Regions from separate parts of the uncultured Porticoccus sp. genome, predicted to be linked through region 1. Evidence: predicted binding sites of a transcription regulator. Region 1 holds the regulator's gene; each other region holds the start of a gene.

The links. Region 1 encodes sigma-54, which starts transcription at its own class of promoters, with help from an activator protein. Its sites were predicted from a motif close to TGGCACANNNNTTGCNNT; they were not measured.
Region 2: the regulator sigma-54 is predicted to act here: its motif matches at 1,625-1,642, upstream of AACZ64_RS07335 (cytochrome ubiquinol oxidase subunit I).
Region 3: the regulator sigma-54 is predicted to act here: its motif matches at 1,582-1,599, upstream of AACZ64_RS03035 (CmpA/NrtA family ABC transporter substrate-binding protein).

Annotation. Positions count from the first base shown of each region.
Region 1 covers NZ_CAXBHS010000007.1:143,611-147,983, reverse strand. Annotated here, with positions in the region: gene lptC (LPS export ABC transporter periplasmic protein LptC) at 1-161, shown strand, start outside; gene lptA (lipopolysaccharide transport periplasmic protein LptA) at 151-654, shown strand; gene lptB (LPS export ABC transporter ATP-binding protein) at 655-1,380, shown strand; gene AACZ64_RS08305 (RNA polymerase factor sigma-54) at 1,505-2,956, shown strand; gene raiA (ribosome-associated translation inhibitor RaiA) at 2,977-3,264, shown strand; gene ptsN (PTS IIA-like nitrogen regulatory protein PtsN) at 3,270-3,728, shown strand; gene rapZ (RNase adapter RapZ) at 3,741-4,373, shown strand, end outside.
Region 2 covers NZ_CAXBHS010000006.1:109,641-114,013, reverse strand. Annotated here, with positions in the region: gene AACZ64_RS07340 (sigma 54-interacting transcriptional regulator) at 172-1,497, opposite strand; gene AACZ64_RS07335 (cytochrome ubiquinol oxidase subunit I) at 1,685-3,109, shown strand; gene AACZ64_RS07330 (cytochrome d ubiquinol oxidase subunit II) at 3,109-4,101, shown strand; gene AACZ64_RS07325 (MBL fold metallo-hydrolase) at 4,124-4,373, shown strand, end outside.
Region 3 covers NZ_CAXBHS010000002.1:81,625-85,997, reverse strand. Annotated here, with positions in the region: gene AACZ64_RS03045 (ANTAR domain-containing protein) at 1-220, shown strand, start outside; gene AACZ64_RS03040 (CmpA/NrtA family ABC transporter substrate-binding protein) at 223-1,446, shown strand; gene AACZ64_RS03035 (CmpA/NrtA family ABC transporter substrate-binding protein) at 1,821-3,128, shown strand; gene AACZ64_RS03030 (ABC transporter permease) at 3,200-4,201, shown strand; gene AACZ64_RS03025 (ABC transporter ATP-binding protein) at 4,232-4,373, shown strand, end outside.

The sequences.
Region 1 (4,373 bases):
AATTAACCATATTCCCTGAGACCAATATTGCCGAAACCGGCCTGCCTGTGACCATTAAAACGCCTCAGGGGGAGACCACTGGCACAGGCATGTGGGCAGATCTTAATGATGAGATATTCAAACTGCTATCAAAAGTAAAGGGGATTCACCGTGCGCCATAATTTATTCATTCTGCTGCTACTGGCAGCATGTCATTCCTCCAGTCTGGCGCTACCCAGCGACGCACAACAGCCTATCAATATTGAGTCGGACAGAGCCGAACGATATGAAAAAACCGGTACAACGATCTACGAAGGCGCTGTCGTTATTACCCAGGGAACCATCAAAATTCACGCGGACAAAGTCACCGTCTACACGGCAAATAACCAGGTCGTCCGAATTGTCTGTGTGGGAGAACCTGCCCGCTACCAACAACAACCGAACCCCAACGACAACATGATGTACGCCAAGGGCGACACTATTGAATACCATCTGGCCAGTGACCGTATCGACCTACTGAAAAATGCCAGCGTTGAGCAAAATGGCACCGTTATCACCGGTGAAAAAATCAACTATGACCTGAAGGCAGAGGTGGTCAAGGCGAGCAGTGGCGACAATCCCCGCCAGCGAATCCAGATGGTCATTCCACCCAACAAGCAAAAGGATGCAAACTAAATGGCTATCCTTAAAGCGTCAAACCTGGTCAAAAGCTATAAAAGAAGGCCGGTGATTCGCGATGTATCCCTCACCGTCGAAAGCGGTGCGATTGTCGGATTGCTCGGGCCTAACGGCGCTGGCAAAACCACCTGTTTTTACATGATTGTCGGGCTGGTTCATCAGGATGGCGGCTCTGTTTATATCGATGATGAAGACATCACTTCTCTGTCCATGCACGGCAGGGCGCGCAAGGGACTTGGCTATCTCCCGCAAGAGGCTTCCATTTTTCGCAAGATGACCGTGGAGAATAATATTCTGGCGATCCTGGAAACCAGAAAAGATCTCGACAAACAACAGCGTGCAAAAAAACTGGAACAGCTACTCCAGGAGTTTCATATCAGCCATATCCGCAACACCCTTGGCATGAGCCTCTCGGGAGGGGAACGTCGCAGGGTGGAAATTGCTCGAGCACTGGCCATTGAGCCAGCCTTCATTCTTCTGGATGAACCCTTTGCCGGGGTCGACCCGATTTCAGTCAACGATATCAAGCAGATCATCCGTCACTTACGCGATATAGGTATTGGTGTCCTGATCACAGACCACAACGTACGCGAGACACTCGATATCTGCGAGCATGCTTATATCGTTGGCGAAGGACAGGTTATTGCCGAGGGGCAGGCCACCGATATTGTCGCCAACCAGCAGGTACGGGATATCTATCTCGGCGAAGACTTTATGCTTTGATGGGACGTATCACCGCACAGCGATTGTGCAAAGCGGCACACATTTTGCTTGTCTCCCCCCCCGGAGGCAGACTACACTTTCCGTGTGAACATCTTCGTAACAACTCTCTATACGCAGTCATAACATGAAAGCCAGCTTGCAACTGAAAATCGGCCAGCAGCTGACGATGACCCCTCAGCTACAGCAGGCCATCCGTCTGTTGCAATTATCCTCTCTCGACTTGCACCAGGAAATCCAGCAGAACCTCTACGATAACCCGCTGCTTGAGCTTGCTGAAGAATCCGAGAATCTGGCCGCAGAAACCGCCACTGGGAAAGTTGAAGATATCGACAGTGCAACGCGTGATCTTAACAGCAGTGAATGGGACAGCAAAATACCCACTGACCTGCCAGTCGATGCCAACTGGGACGACATCTACCAACCCAGCACCACCATCAGAAACACCGGCGCGGATACACGCGATTTTGACAGCGTTCACAACGTCACAGAGTCGCTTCAGGACCACCTGATCTGGCAACTTAATCTGACGCCGATGTCTCCCAAGGATTACCTGATCGGTGAAATCATTATCGATTCAATTGATAGCCGGGGCATGCTGACGGCACCGGTTGAAGAAATCTGGGCTGCGCTGGACGACGAAATTGAGCTGGATGAAGTACTCGCTGTAGTGCACCGCATTCAGCAGTTTGACCCACCTGGTGTTGCAGCCACCGGCCTCGCCGAATGCCTTCTGATTCAGCTGAACCAGTTCTCTCCTGATACGCCGCTGATTAACGAGGCCATCCAGCTCGTCACTGACCACCTGGAACTGGTTGGACAGCGCAATTTTCGACAAATGGAAAAAATCACCGGTCTGTCCCACGAGATACTCGAGGGTGCCATCCTACTTATCCAGACATTGGCTCCCAACCCCGGTGACGCCATTCGAAACGATGATATCGAGTACGTGGTACCCGATGTTCGAGTCACCAAAGTCGATAATCACTGGAAAGTTTCCCTCAATGAGGACATCACTCCTCGCCTGAGTATCAATCAACAGTACGCGCAGCTGATTCGCAGAGCCGACTCCAGCCAAGACAACACCTTCCTCAAGAATCACCTCCAGGAAGCCAAATGGTTTCTGCGCAGCATGGAAAGCCGCAATGACACCCTGATGCGCGTCACCAGTTGCATCATTGAATTACAACAGGGCTTTCTGGAACAGGGACCCGTGGCGATGAAGCCCATGGTGCTGGCAGACATTGCCGAACGACTGGACCTGCACGAATCCACTATTTCGAGGGTGACCACCCAAAAGTACATCGACACACCGCAGGGTGTTTTTGAACTAAAGTATTTCTTCTCCAGCCACGTCTCGACCGACGCTGGCGGGGAGTGTTCATCAACAGCCATTCGCGCTATGCTGAAAAAAATGGTAAGCGCTGAAAATCCGGGCAAGCCCCTCAGCGATAACAAACTGACAGCACTGCTTCAGGAGATGGGTATTCAGGTTGCCCGACGCACTGTTGCCAAATATCGCGAGGGGATGGGCATCCCCTCTTCCAGCGAAAGAAAACGCTACAACCCCAACACCTAACACCTATTAAGGAGAACCGCATGCAATTGAACATCAGCGGACATCATCTCGATATCACTGATCCGATCAAAGACTATGTCACTACCAAATTATCCAAACTGGAGCGTCATCACGACGGTATCACCAGCACGAACGTGATTCTCTCAGTTGAAAAATTGATCCAGAAAGCTGAAGCAACAGTCCATGTTAGCGGCGGTGAATTCTTTGCCGATTCCGAGCATGAGGATCTTTATGCGGCTATCGACATGCTGACCGACAAACTGGATCGACAGCTAATCAAGCACAAGGAAAAGAACCGCGGTAGATAACACTCATGAAACTGATTGATGTACTCACCCCTGAAAACACCGTTGCCAGCGCCGAGGGCGGTAGCAAAAAAAGGGTACTGGAAAACCTTTCCGTCTTCCTGAAAGAACGCATGGAGGGGGTCAACGCAGACGATCTCTACCAGAGTCTGCTGGCAAGAGAGCGACTGGGCAGCACCGGGATAGGAGAAGGTGTTGCCATCCCCCACTGTCGACTGGCAGGCTGTGAAAAGATTACCGGAGCACTTGTCAAACTGGCTGATGCCGTCGATTTCGATGCTATCGATGGAGAGCCGGTAGACCTGATCTTTGCACTGATCGTTCCCGAGGAGCAAAACGACGAACACCTGCAGGTCCTCTCTTCCATCGCCGAATTACTTCAGGACGAAACGGTTCGCAATGCATTGCGACAGGCCGGCAGTGATCAAGACCTCTTTCGGATAGCAACCGGCAATGATGGCGACTGAGGCGAAAGGCTAATGCGACTGGTGGTGGTAAGTGGGCGTTCTGGATCCGGCAAGAGTACCGCACTGAACGTCCTCGAAGATGTCGGTTTTACCTGCATTGACAATCTTCCCGCCAGTTTGCTTCCCGGCCTTTTTCAGAAAGCCATCAACGCCAAGAACCAGCATTGGCTGGAAAAAATTGCGGTGGGAATTGATGTCCGCAACCTGGGCGAAGACCTTGACCAGCTTCCAAAAATTCTTGCGGAGCTGAAGCATTCGGGCATCAACTATGAAGTGCTTTTCCTCGATGCCAGAAATTCCGTCATCATCCAGCGTTTCAGTGAAACACGCCGCAAGCACCCACTAACCAACGACCGGGTAGATATTAACGAAGCCATAGAACTTGAGACCACCCTGCTGGACCCAATCGCCTCAATTGCAGATCGCAGAATTGATACCAGCACCATGACCCTGCACCAGCTACGCGATGTCATCAAGCAGCAAATTGCTCCCCACACCAGGGACGACATGGCTATCATGTTTGAGTCCTTTGCCTTTAAACGCGGAGTACCAGTCAACGCGGATTTTGTCTTTGACGTTCGCTGCTTGCCAAACCCCCACTGGAAACAGGAGTTAAGGCCCTTTACCGGCAACGACCAACCAGTG
Region 2 (4,373 bases), on a different contig from region 1:
GCCCAGTGTTTGCAGGCCTTTTTGTTAGCTTGGTTTAGCATTTTTTATGTGTAATAACTCATTGATTACTGTGATATTGATTGGGGGCGGGTCAGTTAGAAAAAATAATGCATCTAGCCACTTGGCGGTCTTCGCGTCTTCACGAGAGGTGTTCTTGTTTTCAGAAGTCTGTTACTCCTCGGCGAGTTTGCGGTACAGCGAACGCACACTGATGCCAGCGATCTTTGCTACTTTGTCCTTGTCCCCCTGGTGCGCTGACATTAACTTCCGCAGGTGATTGTATTCCAGTGTCTTGAGATCGATGTCCAGTTGCTCGATGCGAGGTTTCAGTATCTGCGGTAAGCCGTTCAGGCACCTGTTAATCACTGAGTCATCAATGACATTGGATTGCTTGAAGATTAGCGCGCGCTCTAGTAGGTTGCGCAATTCCCGGACGTTCCCCGGAAAGGTCTGTTGTTGCAGGAGTTTGACGGCGGAATTGCTGATATGGAGCTTGTCGCCGCCACTGATTTTCTCGAGAACGGATTTGGCGATCAAAGCGATGTCTTCGTACCGCTTGCGCAGTGGTGGTAGCTCAATGGGGAAGACATTGATGCGGTAATAGAGATCTTCGCGGAACCCGCCGCGCTCAATTAGTGCCGGCAGATTCTTGTGAGTGGCGCAAATCAGCCGAAACCGGGCGCGCTTGATTTCCGTGTTGCCCACTGCACGATAGGTTCCTGTTTCCAGCAAGCGCAAAAGCTTGACCTGCATGCCCAGTGGCACGTCGCCGATTTCGTCGAGAAACAGCGTGCCGTCCTCGGCTGCTTCTATCAATCCGGCTTTCCTGGAGGTGGCGCCGGTAAACGCCCCCTTGGCGTGTCCAAACAGCTCACTTTCGAACAGCGTCTCTGTAAGACCGGCACATTCTACGGTGACTAGGGGGCGATCGCGCCTGGGGCTGGCTTGATGGATGGCGCTGGCGGCCATTTCCTTGCCCGTCCCGGATTCGCCCAGCAGCAACACGGCGGTGTCCCTGGCTGCAACCAGGTTGATCATATCCACCATGCGGTTGAAGGGGGGGCTACGGCCCACCATCTGTATAGTGCTGGATTCTGCGCTGGCGATGTTGACCGGCTTTAATAACTCTACAAAAAACTTGGGGCGTCCCTCATCGTCCAGGATGGGTAGCATTTCCACGTCCACATATTCCTTCCCCCGAGATGTATTGTGAATATGCAGAACCCGCTCTTTTTTTCGGGAGTCTGTGCAGGTGGCCAGGGGGCAAGTCTCGCCGGCCTGATCGCAGGGGCGGTCGTAGCCATGAGATACCTCAAAACAATGAGCGGGGCGTCCGGGTTCGATCTCGCCGAAACTCTCCAGGTATCGTTCGTTGGTGGCGAGGATCCGGTAGTCGTTGGTGACCAGGATGGCCGGGCATTCAAACCCGTCGAGTATGCGGGCGGCATCCTGATTGGTATCGCTGGCAATCAAGTGCATGGCTGTCAAATCCGGCAAACGTGTTTGCCAATAATGACAAAGGTGGGCTGGCTACGGCAACTGCTTTTATCACTCTTGAGTTTTTTTCTAAAAAAATTCAGGTAAAACAATCGACTACTGCATATAGTGTTATTTGATAAACACTTGGCATAAGGATTGCGATAATAATCTCAAGATCAGAGTTGCTGGCATAGTGGAACGCGACATGCAGTCCACCCCACCCCACAGTGGAGCCGGCGTCTCCATTCACCATAATTGGGGGGAGTCTCTTTTGGAATTTGATGCCTTTGTCCTGGCGCGCATGCAGTTCGCCGCCAACATAACTTTCCATATTCTTTTTCCCAGTATTTCCATCGGCCTGGCCTGGGTGTTGTTTTATTTTCGTGCCCGCTTTACGTTGAGTGGCGACAGAGCCTGGGAGTATGCCTACTATTTCTGGGTGAAAGTCTTTGCCCTGACGTTTGCCATGGGTGTGGTTTCCGGGATCACCATGAGTTTCCAGTTCGGCACTAACTGGCCGGGTTTTATGGAACGCGCCGGCAATGTCGCCGGTCCTCTGCTGGGTTATGAAGTGCTGACTGCGTTCTTTCTCGAAGCCTCTTTCCTCGGGATTATGTTGTTCGGTAAGGATCGGGTATCAAATCGCATGCATTTGATCTCCTCCTTTCTCGTGGCTTTCGGCACCCTCCTGTCTGCCTTCTGGATTCTCAGTCTCAATTCCTGGATGCAAACGCCATCTGGTTTTTCCATGGAAAACGGCCGGGTAATGGTGGACAGCTGGTGGGCAGTTATTTTCAACCCGTCGTTTCCCTATCGGTTTATTCACATGACGCTGGCGTCGTTTCTGACCACAGCCTTTTTGATCACCGGGGTCAGTGCCTGGCGGCGTAGAAAAAAGGTCGACGGGCCGGCAACCTGGCACGTCATGAAAACCGGTATTGTCATCGCCGCGGTGCTGGCGCCCTTGCAGATCCTGGTGGGGGATATCCACGGGCTGAACACGCTAGAGCATCAACCGGCGAAAATCGCGGCCATGGAGGCGATCTGGGAGACGGAGAAGGGCGCGCCTTTTACGGTCTTCGGTTTGCCCGATGAAGAGAGCCGGGAAACGCGATTTGCACTGAAGATCCCCTATGCCGCCAGCTGGATTTTGACCCACGAACTGGACGGTGAGGTGAGAGGCTTGAGCGAATTCGTCGATCATCCTCCTGTGGGTTGGGTGTTCTGGTCCTTCCGGGTCATGCTGGCGGTTGGCAGTTTAATGCTGTTGGTTAGCTGGTGGGCTGCCTGGTATGTCTGGCGCGACCGGGCGCCTGGTCCGGCCTTGTTGCGGGCGCTCTCGTGGATGACTTTTTCCGGCTGGGTTGCGGTGGTAGCCGGCTGGTATGTGACCGAGATCGGCCGTCAGCCTTGGATCGTCGATGGCGTGCTGCGTACTGCGGATGTGGTGGCGGACCACGCCTCCGCGACGCTCACGGGGACTCTGTTGGGCTATGTCGCACTCTATGTCTTTCTCCTGATGGCCTATATCGGCGCCTTGCGTTATCTGGCTAGTAAACCGGCGGCATCCCTGGCGATAAAACAACAACCAATCGTTTCGCAGCAGCAAGGCACGGAGGGAGCGCACTGATGGAATTCTGGTTACCAATTATCTATGTCGCCATCATGGGACTGGCGTTGTTGATCTATGTCGTGCTGGATGGTTACGACTTGGGGGTAGGCCTGCTTTTGCCGGCCGCCGACGAGCGGGAAAAAGACATCATGATCGCGTCCATAGGTCCGTTTTGGGATGCCAATGAAACCTGGATCGTACTAGGTGTGGGCGTGCTGTTGATCGCTTTTCCCATGGCTCACGGTGCCATCCTGACAGCGCTTTACATCCCCGTGACCCTGATGTTGATGGGTTTAATCCTGCGTGGGGTAGCTTTCGATCTGCGCGTCAAGGCGGGTGACCATCGCAAGCAGTTGTGGAACCGGGCCTTCTTTCTGGGGTCATTGGTCGCCGCGGTCTCCCAGGGCTGGATGCTTGGTGCCTATGTCACTGGCCTGCGCGGTGATCTGACTAGCCATCTGTTTGCCCTGTTAATCGGGCTGACTCTGCCGGCGTTCTATCTGCTGCTGGGATCGACCTGGTTGCTAATGAAAACGGAAGGCGCCTTGTTCGACAAGGCGTTGCGTTGGGCTCGCTGGTCGGTGTTGCCCACCGGGCTGGGTCTGCTGGCGGTGTCGGTAGCCACGCCGATTGCCAGCGGGGCTATCGCCGCCAAATGGTTCACGCTGCCGAATTTCATAGGACTGTTGCCGATTCCAGTGTCCTGCCTGGTGCTCTACGCGGGCATCGTATGGCTCCTGCAGCGTGACAACTGGCTCCGCGAGGGTTACAGCTGGGTGATTTTCGTCGCGATTGTGTTGATCTGCCTGATGGCATCACTGGGGCTGGCCTACAGTATCTATCCCGATATCATCATCGGTGAGATGACGATCTGGGAGGCATCGGCCTCTGTCAGTTCCCTTTTGTTTACTCTGGTGGGCATTGTTATCACGTTGCCCGCGATCCTTTTTTACACCATTTATGTCTACCGTGTTTTTCGCGGCAAGGCGACCGAATTGTCCTATGACTAACATGAGATTGAGGAGCGAAACCATGAATCAGACCATCGACTTTGAAGTAGATTTTGAGCACAAACCCGCAGTTGTGCCGTTTTTCGATGAGCAGACCAGTACCTTTTCCTATGTGTTGAAGGATCCTACTTCCAGTGCCTGCGCAGTGGTGGATTCGGTGATGGGCCTCGATTATGCGGCTGGACGCTTAAATCTGGACGGTGCCGACAGGATTATCGACTACATCCGCAAGCAGGGGCTTGAGTTGGAATGGCTCATCGAGACCCATGTAC
Region 3 (4,373 bases), on a different contig from region 1:
CCAGTCCCTGCGCAAGGCCCTGGATGACGCACGCACCAAGCTTGCCAGTCAGTCTGTGATAGAAGAGGCAAAACAACTGCTGATGGCTCAACGTGGCATCAGCGAAGACAAGGCACACAAAACCTTGCGGACACTCTCGATGGACACCAACCAGAGTTTGCCCGAGGCGGCTCGGTCAGTGATTAATATTCTGGGAAAGCCCAGTAACAACGCGAGATAATCATGCAGACGACGACCCATAAATTACCGGCCGGCGAACGGCAGAACCTTAATATCGGCTATATGCGGCTGAGTGACAGCGCGCCGTTGATCATCGCCCAGGAACTGGGGCTTTTTGCCAAATACGGCCTGGATGTAACACTTTGCAGAGAAGTCTCATGGGCCAATATCCGCGATAAACTGATTGCCGGGAATTTTGATGCCTGTCAGATGCTGGCACCCATGCCGCTGGTGACAACACTGGGGGCTGCGGGGATACGCGCACCGATTGTCACCGGATTGGTGCTATCGCTCAACGGTAACGGGATTACCCTGTCCCGCCCCCTCTGGGAACAAATGGTCAATCAGTCAGACATTCCCCTGCAGCCTAACCAACCCCTGGCAAGTGCCAGGGCGCTCAAAAAAGTATTGGATAAACAGCCCAGCAACCAGACAATTACCCTCGCTACTGTTCACTCTTTCTCCACGCACACACAATTGCTTCGGATGTGTCTCGAGGCAGGGGGTATTGATCCGGATCGCGATGTCAGGGTGATCGTGCTGCCACCGGAACAGATGGTGGATAGCCTGGCTCAGGGCGTAATTGACGGTTTCTGTGCCGGGGAACCCTGGAACAGTATCGCGGTGGAATATGGTGTCGGCGTACTGGCTACCACAGGGTTCCACGTCTGGAACAATGCACCGGAAAAAGTATTGGGTGTCATGGAGGAATGGCATACCCGCAATCCCGCCACTCACCTCCGGTTGCGGTTGGCATTGATGGAGGCCTGTCAGTGGCTGGCCGACATGGGCAACCGTGAAGCGACTGTGCAAATGTTGACTCGCCCGGACTACCTGGATTTACCCACCAACTATTTGCGGCCATCACTGACCGGCAACCTGGTCTACGACCGCGGATGTGCAGCTGAACACCACCCGAATTTCCACGTTTTTGCCAGTTACAGTGCCGGCTTTCCATGGCGATCCCAGGCGGAATTTCTTCTGCATCACTGTGAACCGCTGCTGGGCAAGGTTTTCGATCGCGACAAAATAGTGTCTATCACGCAACAGTGTTTCCGGACAGATTTATACCGCGAAGCTGCCCGGTTGCTGGGTTACCCCACACCGGATCAGGACCACAAGAGTGAAGGGACCCATGCTGAGCCCTATTGGTTTAACGATCAGATTGAATTGGGTAGCGACCTGATGGTATCGCCCCAAATGCTGCAAGAAAATCGCGACGACTAGCCCTCCCCGCAACAACCAGGCCCAAGGTCACCTCTTGGTGCAGCCTGACTGAAAAGCGCCCCATAATTGTGCCGGCCAGCCCGGTTACTCCCTCACCTCTCATCTCAACACCTTGTTTTTGCCGACTTTCTTATTTGGCATACATTTTGTATATCTATAGATAAGACACCAATAACGCACCGACTAATACCTGTCCAATGGTATTAAGGGCAATGAAGCCCCCCTGCACATAAAACCGGCAGGTGGGCTTTTTTTATGCAAGTGACATTCACAGTTGAGGTACCCGTTAAATGAACAGCAATCTTCAAGACTCCCCGGTACAGAAAAGATTGAAATTTCCACAATGGATCCTGTTGACCCTGTCCTTTTTGGTCATGGGCAGCTGGGCACATGCGGAACTGGGACCACCTGAAAAGGACGAGCTCAAGTTTGGCTTTATCAAACTCACGGACATGGCACCTATCGCTATCGCCTACGAAAACGGTTATTTCGAGGATGAGGGGCTTTACGTCACCATTGAAGCGCAGGCTAACTGGAAAGTGCTATTGGATGGGGTTATCGACGGCAAACTCGATGGCGCCCACATGCTTGCTGGCCAGCCCCTGGCGGCCACCATCGGCTTTGGCACCAAGGCCCACATCGTTACGCCGTTCAGTATGGACCTCAACGGAAATGGTATTACCGTTTCCAATGCTGTCTGGGAGAAAATGAAAGCCCACGTACCAATGGCTGAGGGCAAACCGGTCCACCCGATCAAAGCCGACTATCTGAAGCCGGTGGTCGATCAAATGCGGGCGCAGGGCACGCCATTTAAAATGGGCATGGTTTTCCCGGTCTCCACGCACAACTACGAGTTGCGCTACTGGCTGGCGGCCGGCGGGATTCATCCCGGCTTCTACGCACCACACAAGGGCGATACCAGCGGCAATATCAATGCCGAAGCCCTACTGTCTGTCACGCCTCCACCTCAGATGCCCGCCACCCTTGAGGCTGGCACCATTCACGGCTACTGCGTCGGTGAGCCGTGGAACCAGCAAGCGGTATTCATGGGTATCGGGGTTCCAGTCATCACGGATTATGAGATCTGGAAAAACAACCCGGAAAAAGTCTTTGGCATGACCAAGGAATTTACCGAGAAGTACCCGAACACCACTGCCCGTTTAGTCAAGGCCATGCTGCGTGCCGCCAAGTGGCTGGATGAAAACAACAATGCCAACCGCCCGGAAGCCGTTGAAATCCTCTCCCGTTCGGAATACGTCGGTGCGGATTATGACGTCATTGCCAATAGCATGACGGGAACCTTTGAATACGAGAAGGGTGATAAACGCGACGTGCCCGACTTCAATGTGTTCTTCCGTCATTTTGCCACCTACCCCTATTACTCCGATGCCGTCTGGTATTTAACCCAGATGCGCCGCTGGGGACAGATTGCCGAGCCCAAAAGTGATGAGTGGTATTTCGAGACCGCCAGGAAAGTCTATCTCCCAGACATCTATGCCACCGCTGCCAAAGCATTGATTGCCGAAGGACTCATGTCTGCAGAGGATTTCCCGGACCTGGACAGCGAATCCGGCTTCAAACCGCCTCAACCAGAGTTTATCGACAACATCACGTTCGATGGCACGCAACCCAATGCTTACCTGGAGAAGTTTTCCATTGGCCTGAAAGACGAAACGCTCTGATGGGCAACACTAAACCTTAAGTAAAACATGGGCAGTCCAGGCTGCCCGTTAGCCACCGAAGGATCTATTACATGACTGACCTTGCTGCTATTTTCAGGAATGAACAGGGAATCGCCCGTTTCTCTATCTCACAACTGAGCAGTATTGCCCGCACTGTAGGTAAAACCCTCGCCCTGCCCCTTGCGGGCATCCTGATTTTTTTAATGCTCTGGCAGGGTGTCGCCAACAACATCAATACCTCACTGGGACAGTTTCCGGGACCGGTTCAGGTCTGGGAGCAATCCAAGGGTTTGCTGGCCGAGCACCAACGGGAGCGGGAGAAAGCAGCCGCATTCTATCAGCGGCAGGAAGACAGAAATGCCAAACGGCTGGCCCAGAATCCCGATGCGGAAGTGAAAATTCGCAGTTATACCGGTAAAGCCACCTTCCTGGATCAGGTGATAACCAGCCTCTATACCGTGTCTTTCGGATTTCTGATCGCCACAGTGATTGCGGTGCCTCTGGGCATCGTCTGCGGCTTGAGTGAAAAGGTGTACCAGTCGGTCAACCCGATCATCCAGACATTCAAGCCGGTCTCACCCCTGGCATGGCTACCGCTTGTGACGATGGTGGTATCGGCCCTTTATGTCACCGATGACCCCATGTTTGAAAAGGCCTTTCTGACCTCCGCATTTACAGTGGCCCTCTGTTGCCTTTGGCCCACCGTAATCAACACTACAGTGGGTGTCACCAGTATCGATCGCGATCTGGTCAACGTCAGCCGGGTTCTGCAACTGCCTTCGCTGGTACATGTCCGAAAAATTGTTATCCCCTCCGCCATACCCATGATTTTCACCGGCATGCGGTTATCACTGGCCACTGGCTGGATGGTATTGATTGCCGCCGAAATGCTGGCCCAGAACCCCGGTTTGGGCAAATTTATCTGGGATGAGTTTCAGAACGGCTCATCGGATTCGCTGGGTCGCATTATGGTGGCTGTGGTGACCATTGGACTGATCGGTTTTCTGCTGGATCGCCTCATGCTGCTCCTTCAGAAACGTATCAGCTGGGACAAACAGGCAATTCTCCGCTAACAGCGGCGGACAGCAGTCAAGGAGCAACTTATGAAAAACCCCTATCTGGAAATCAGCCATATCGGCATCGAGTTTGCCACCGATGGTGAACCGTTTCGCGCCCTGCAGGATGTCGACCTATCAATCGACAAGGGCCAGTTTGTCTCGCTGATTGGCCACTCCGGCTGCGGCA